Regions from separate parts of the Streptomyces sp. NPDC032161 genome, predicted to be linked through region 1. Evidence: riboswitches for the same ligand, from Rfam matches in the RefSeq annotation. Region 1 holds a riboswitch; the other holds the start of a gene.
What was found. Region 1 has a riboswitch for S-adenosylmethionine ahead of AB0E67_RS07580 (aminotransferase class V-fold PLP-dependent enzyme). Riboswitches for the same ligand answer to the same signal wherever they lie in the genome.
Positions count from the first base shown of each region.

Region 2: linked by a shared signal. The riboswitch ahead of thrC (threonine synthase) and the one ahead of AB0E67_RS07580 (aminotransferase class V-fold PLP-dependent enzyme) in region 1 are both predicted to bind S-adenosylmethionine.

Region 1 is NZ_JBEZVN010000002.1:399,487-402,888, forward strand. Features, by position in the region: gene AB0E67_RS07575 (Lrp/AsnC ligand binding domain-containing protein) at 1-159, shown strand, start outside; gene AB0E67_RS07580 (aminotransferase class V-fold PLP-dependent enzyme) at 220-1,584, opposite strand; SAM riboswitch class IV at 1,758-1,875, opposite strand; gene trpD (anthranilate phosphoribosyltransferase) at 2,003-3,067, opposite strand; gene AB0E67_RS07590 (cytochrome bc complex cytochrome b subunit) at 3,192-3,402, opposite strand, start outside.
Region 2 is NZ_JBEZVN010000059.1:11,058-14,459, forward strand. Features, by position in the region: gene AB0E67_RS34685 (MoaD/ThiS family protein) at 1-228, opposite strand, end outside; gene thrC (threonine synthase) at 262-1,596, opposite strand; SAM riboswitch class I at 1,615-1,742, opposite strand; gene AB0E67_RS34695 (glucosyl-3-phosphoglycerate synthase) at 1,896-2,891, shown strand; gene AB0E67_RS34700 (trehalose-6-phosphate synthase) at 3,077-3,402, shown strand, end outside.

The DNA.
Region 1 (3,402 bases):
GCCATGGTCCGGGTGGCCCGGCACGACGACCTGGCGGACGTCATCCCCGGCCGGATCAGCAAGATCCCCGGCGTCGAGGCCACCGACACGCACGTGGCCTTCCGCACGTACTCGCAGCACGACCTGGAGGCCGCCTTCAACATCGGCCTCGACGCGTAGCGTCCGCCTCCCGCGCCCCGGTGGAGACGGCCCCGCCGCCCCCACCGGGTCACGCACCTCTCAGCCCCGGTCCGGCACGCAGCGACCGCCCTCGGTGCGGTAGGTCCACCGGGCGCCCTGGCCGACCAGTTCCTTGACCGCCCGCACGAAGCGCTCGATGTGCTCGTCGGGCGTACCGGCGCCGAAGCTCACCCGGATCGCGTTGAGCGACCTTTCTCCCGGCGCGGCCTCGGGAGCACCGCACTCGCCGACCTCCTGCGGGTCGCTGCCCAGCAGCGTACGGACCAGCGGGTGGGCGCAGAACAGTCCGTCGCGCACCCCGATGCCGTACTCGGCGGAGAGCGCCGCGGCGAAGTGCGAGCTGTTCCAGCCCTCCACCACGAACGAGATGACACCCACCCGCGGGGCGTCGTCGCCGAACAGCGAGAGCACCGTGACCTCGGGGACCTCGGCGAGCCCGGCGCGGACTGCGGCGACGAGGTGCTGCTCCCGGGCGACCAGGTCGTCGAAGCCCGCCTCGGTGAGCGCCTTGCAGGCGGAGGCGATGGAGTACACGCCGATGACGTTGGGGGAACCGGCCTCGTGACGGGCCGAAGTGGTGTGCCACTCGACGTCCACACCGCCGTCGGCACGTCGGGCGACCTTGCGCGAGGCGCCGCCGCCGGCCAGGTACGGCTCGGCGTCCCGGAGCCAGTCGGCCCGGCCCGCGAGCACGCCCGAGCCGAACGGCGCGTACAGCTTGTGCCCGGAGAAGGCCACCCAGTCGACGTCCAGCTCGGTGATGTCGACGGGGTGGTGCGGGGCGAGCTGCGCGGCGTCCAGCACGATCCGGGCACCGTGCGCGTGCGCGGCGGCCGCCAGCTCCTTGACCGGCCACAGTTCGCCGGTGACGTTGGAGGCGCCGGTGACGCAGACCAGCGCGGGGCCGTAGGGGTCGCGGTCGGCGAGCGCCCGCTCCAGCGTCTCGACGGCCTGGGCCGGGGTGCGCGGGGCGTTCAGGTACGTCACCCGGGCGTCGCGCCACGGCAGCAGCGAGGCGTGGTGCTCGGTCTCGTACACGAACACCTGGCAGTCGGCGGGGACCACCGCGGCCAGCAGGTTGAGCGAATCGGTGGTCGAGCGGGTGAAGACGACCTGGTCGTCGGGGCGGCAGCCGAGGAACTCCGCGACGGTCTCGCGGCTGTTCTCGAAGAGGTCCGTGGAGAGCTGCGAGAGGTAACCGGCGCCGCGGTGGACGCTGCCGTAGTACGGGGCGTACGCGGCGACGTCGTCCCAGACGCGCTGGAGGGCCGGGGCACTGGCGGCGTAATCGAGTGCGGCATAGGTGACTTCACCACCCGTGACCAGCGGAACCGTTACATCCTTGCCCAGAACCGGCAGAGGGGCACAAAGCGACTGGTCGGCGGCAGCGGTGAGGACAGACATGGCGAACTCCCGTAGAAGGCAGGCGAAACGCATGCGCCGGCGGATACGCGGCAGCGCAGCGGAAAGAGAGAAAGGGCGCGGAAAAGGGCGAGAACGCCCTAGCGCATTCGCATGCTCACAAGAGACTCCCTAGGGACCAGGACCCCGGGGGTTGGCATTCACTGATGCCGAGGGGCCCGCGCTTGCCGCAGACCTCGCTGCCTGCGGCCTGGTCTTCACCCGGGGCACCCCGCCACGGACGGAGGGTTGCCGGACAGCGGGCCGGGGCCGTAGTCGCTGTCACTCATGACCTGCCTGCATCCTGCCATACGGATGCGGACGCGCAAGGGCGCGGTCCAGGATCCGGACCGCGCCCTGCGTCACATTCCGTCGGTTCAGGGGCTGTCGGATGTCCGATCGCGGCTCACCCGACAGGCGCTCAGGCGTTGCTGGCCGCCACCCAGCGCTCCAGCGCGCGCCGTGCCGCCCCGGAGTCGATGGACTCGGCGGCCTTCTCGATCCCGGCGGCGAGCTGCTCGTTCAGCGTGCCGTCCGTCGGGTCCAGGGCCACCAGCGCCGCGGCCGAGTTGAGGAGCACGGCCTCCCGTACGGGCCCGTGCTCACCGGCCAGCACCCGGCGGGCCACATCCGCGTTGTACGAGGGGTCGCCGCCGCGCAGAGCCTGGGCCGGGACCAGTTCCAGACCTATGTCGCGCGGGTCGAACGCCTCCTCGCGCACCGCTCCGTCGCGGACCACCCAGACCCGTGAGGTCGCGGTCGTCGTCAGTTCGTCGAGCCCGTCGTCGCCGCGGAAGACGAGCGCCGAGTTGCCCCGTTCGGCGAGGACGCCGGCGACGATGGGCGCCATCCGCAGATCGGCGACGCCGACGGCCTGGGCGCGCACCCGGGCCGGGTTGGTGAGCGGGCCGAGGACGTTGAACGTGGTCTGGGCCCCCAGCTCCTTGCGGGCGCGGGCCGCGTACCGCAGCGCCGGGTGGAACTTCACGGCGAAGCAGAAGGTGATGCCCGCCTCCTCGGCGACCTCGACCACGCGCCGCGCGCCGAGGTCCAGGTTGACGCCGAGCTTCTCCAGCACGTCGGAGGAGCCGCTCGCCGACGAGGAGGCGCGGTTGCCGTGCTTGACGACCTTGGCGCCGGTGCCCGCGATGACGATCGCCGACATCGTGGAGATGTTGACCGTCTTGGCGAGGTCGCCGCCGGTGCCGACGATGTCGACCGTGCGGCCGGGGACGTCGATGGTGTTGGCGTGCTCGTACATCGCGCGCACCAGGCCGGACACCTCGTCGACCGTCTCGCCCTTGGCACGCAGGGCCACCGCGAAACCGGCGATCTGCACGTCGGTGGCCTCGCCGCTCATGATGCGGTCCATCGCCCACGCGGTGTCGTCCACGCTCAGGTCCTCGCCGCGCAGCAGCGGGTTCAGCACGCCGGGCCAGGAACGGTCCGCCACGCTGTCGCCGCCGACCGGGGTCACAACGTTCATGGTCCGCTCCTGGGGTCCACAGCCGATAAAGGGTTCGGCTCCCACCCTATCGAGGGCGGAGGACAGCGAAGAGCCCCGTCCATCGGATGGACGGGGCTCCTGCTGTGGCGATCAGTTCAGGCGATCAGTGGTGACCGTGGCCGCTGGTGATCTCCTTGTACTCCTCGACGGTGGGCTTGGCGATCTGGTTGTTCTCGCCGTAGAAGCCCTTGCTGAGCCGGGCACGCAGCTTCTGCATCGCGGAGACCTTGCGCTCGACACCGTTCTCGTCGACCGTCGGGCCGATCTCGAGCGGCTCGTACTGCTCGTGCTGGGTGAGCGTGTGCAGCTGCTCG
Region 2 (3,402 bases), on a different contig from region 1:
GGTCGCCGTCTCCAGGCCGTCCTCGAAGCGCACGTCGTCGTCGTTCACATACACGTTCACGAAGCGGCGCAGCTTGCCCTGGTCGTCCAGCACGCGGGCGGCGATGCCGGGGTGGTTGCGCTCCAGGGACTCGATGACCTGGGAGAGGTTCTCGCCCTCGGCCGGGACCTCGGACCGGCCGCCCGTGTAGGTGCGGAGGATGGTGGGGATGCGGACCTTGACGCTCATGATGGGTGTGCCTTTCTTCGGTCGCGGTGGGGATCAGGCGGTGGCGAGGCCGGCGGCGCGGAACGCGTCCAGGCTCGGGCGGATCGTCGCGGTCGCCTGCGAGGTGGCGGCCACCGCGTCCAGGGTCTTGAGGCCGTCACCGGTGTTGAGGACGACGGTGGTCAGCGACGGGTCGAGCACCCCGTTCTCGATCAGCTTCTTCGTCACACCGACCGTCACCCCGCCCGCCGTCTCGGCGAAGATGCCCTCGGTGCGGGCCAGCAGCTTGATCGCTTCGACGATCCGCTCGTCGTCCACGTCCTCGACCGCGCCGCCGGTGCGCCGGGCGATGTCCAGGACGTAGGGGCCGTCGGCCGGGTTGCCGATCGCCAGGGACTTGGCGATGGTGTCCGGCTTCTGGGGCCGTACGACGTCGAGACCGGCCTTGAACGCGGTGGAGACCGGGGAGCACCCCTCGGCCTGGGCGCCGAAGATCCTGTACGGCTTGTCCTCGACCAGCCCCAGCCCGATCAGCTCCTGGAGCCCCTTGTCGATCTTCGTGAGCTGCGAGCCGGACGCGATCGGGATGACGATCTGGTCGGGCAGGCGCCAGCCGAGCTGCTCGCAGATCTCGTACGCCAGGGTCTTGGAGCCCTCGCCGTAGTACGGGCGCAGATTGACGTTGACGAAGCCCCAGCCCTCCCCGAGCGGGTCGCCGATGAGCTCCGAGCAGAAGCGGTTGACGTCGTCGTAGTTGCCCTCGATGCCGACCAGCTCGCCGCCGTACACCGCGGCCATGACGACCTTGCCCTGCTCCAGGTCGTGCGGGATGAACACGCAGGAGCGAAAGCCCGCGCGGGCGGCGGCGGCCCCCACCGCACCGGCGAGGTTGCCGGTGGAGGAGCAGGAGAGAGTGGTGAAACCGAAGGCTCGGGCGGCCTCGACGGCGATCGCGACGACGCGGTCCTTGAAGGAGTGCGTCGGGTTGCCGGAGTCGTCCTTGACGTACAGGCCACCGGTGACGCCCAGCTCGCGGGCGAGGTTGTCGGCCTTGACCAGCTTGGTGAAGCCGGGGTTGAGGTTGGGCTTCTCCGCGACGTCGGCGGGGACCGGCAGCAGCGGCGCGTACCGCCAGATGCTGTTCGGTCCGGCCTCGATGCGCTTCCTCAGCTCCTCCGGGGAGCCGCTCGGCAGGTCGTACGCCACTTCGAGCGGCCCGAAACAGGACGCGCAGGCGAAGATCGGGCCGAGTGCGAAACGCTCGCCGCATTCGCGGCAGGAGAGCGCCGCTGCGGGTCCGAGATCGAGGTCGGCGGGCGCGGTGCCGGCGGAGGAATCGTCGGCGGAAGAGGTGTTCGCTGGAGCGGTCGCAGCGGTCTGCACGGCCATGATGGCGGAGGCCCTTTCTCCTCATCTTCCTTGCGACGCGTTTCGCCGCAAGCCGGAATTGGCACCTTCCCCACCGTGACCTCGCGGTCGGCAGGAGGGTTGCCGGGACGTCAACGGGCCGTTCCCTCAGTCCCTCTGGATGAGCGCTGTGGCACTGGAGCGATGCTCCAGGCATTTGTCGGCGGACCGACCCCGGCATGCGACGGTCGTCCGCGTTGTTCAAGACTGTAACCGAAGCATCGGACCGTTGAGATAGTCGTCCGAACCGCGAGATGGATCACATACAGGGAGTATCGACCGTGCTGGAAGAGGTCGAACGCTGGCTGACCAGGCGTTCCTGGTCGGCCGCCGACCGCCCGCTGGACCGCCTCCTGGCCGCCAAGGCGAAGGACCCGCGGCGCGGGAGCGTGAGCGTCGTCCTGCCGGCGCTGAACGAGGAGGCGACGGTCGGCGGGATCGTCACGACGATCCGGCGCGAGCTCATGGAGAGGATCCGGCTGGTCGACGAACTCGTGGTGATCGACTCCGGTTCCACGGACGCCACCGCGAAGGTGGCCCTGGAGGCCGGCGCCCGAGTGGTGCACCGGGACGACATACTCCCCCGGATACCCGCCGTGCCCGGCAAGGGCGAGGTGCTGTGGCGCTCGCTCCTGGTGACGCACGGTGACATCGTCTGTTTCGTCGACGCCGATCTGAGGGACTTCTCTGCGGACTTCGTCTCCGGCATCGTCGGCCCGCTGCTGACCGACCCGGAGGTCTGCCTCGTCAAGGCGATGTACGACCGACCATTCGACAACGGACCCGACGGCCCGGCCGGCCCCGCCGAACCCGCCCCCGGCGGGGCCGCGGCCCAGGGGGGACGGGTCACGGAACTGGTGGCCCGGCCGCTGCTCAATCTGCACTGGCCGCGGCTGGCCGGCTTCGTCCAGCCGCTGGGCGGCGAGTACGCGGCGCGCCGCTCCCTGCTCGAACAGCTGCCCTTCCCCGTCGGGTACGGGGTGGAGCTGGGCCTCCTCGTCGACGCGCTGCACACGGTGGGCCTGGACGCGCTGGCCCAGGTCGACGTGGGCGTGCGCAGACACCGCCACCAGGACGGCCAGGCGCTCGGCCGGATGGCGGCGGCGATCTACCGGACCGCCCAACTACGCTTGTCCCGGGGGCACTTGGTGCGTCCGGCGTTGACCCAGTTCGAGCGCGGCGAGCACGGCTTCGTACCGCGCACCCATGCGGTGGACACCGAGGAGCGGCCCCCGATGCGCGAGATCGAGGAGTACGTCTCGCGCCGTGCAGCGTGACGCGAGCGCGCACCGTACGACACCACCGCGGAACCACGGGAACCATGGGACCGTCCATGCGCGCCCGTGGGGGCGCGGGGAACCGTCGGGAACCACGAGAGCCGTGCGCACGCCACCCGGGCGCCACCGAACGTTGTCCGCCTTCGCACGTTTGAGTGGTTCGTGATCGGGCTAGATTCCGCAACATGGTCTCCGAGCACGAAGCCCAGTCCGCCGAAGCCGGTGTTCTCGTCGCGTCGAACCGCGGCCCGGTGTCGTACACCCTGAGGACGGACGGAACGCTCGACGCGAAGCGCGGCGGGGGCGGGCTGGTCTCCGGGCTGAGCGCCGTCGAGGACAAGCTCTGGGTGTGCGCCGCGCTCGGCGACGGGGACCGCGCGGCGGTCCGGCGCGGGGTCGGCGAGCCGGGCGTGCGGATGCTCGACATCGACCCGGCCGTCCACACGGACGCGTACAACGGCATCGCGAACTCGGTGCTCTGGTTCGTCCATCACATGCTGTACCAGACCCC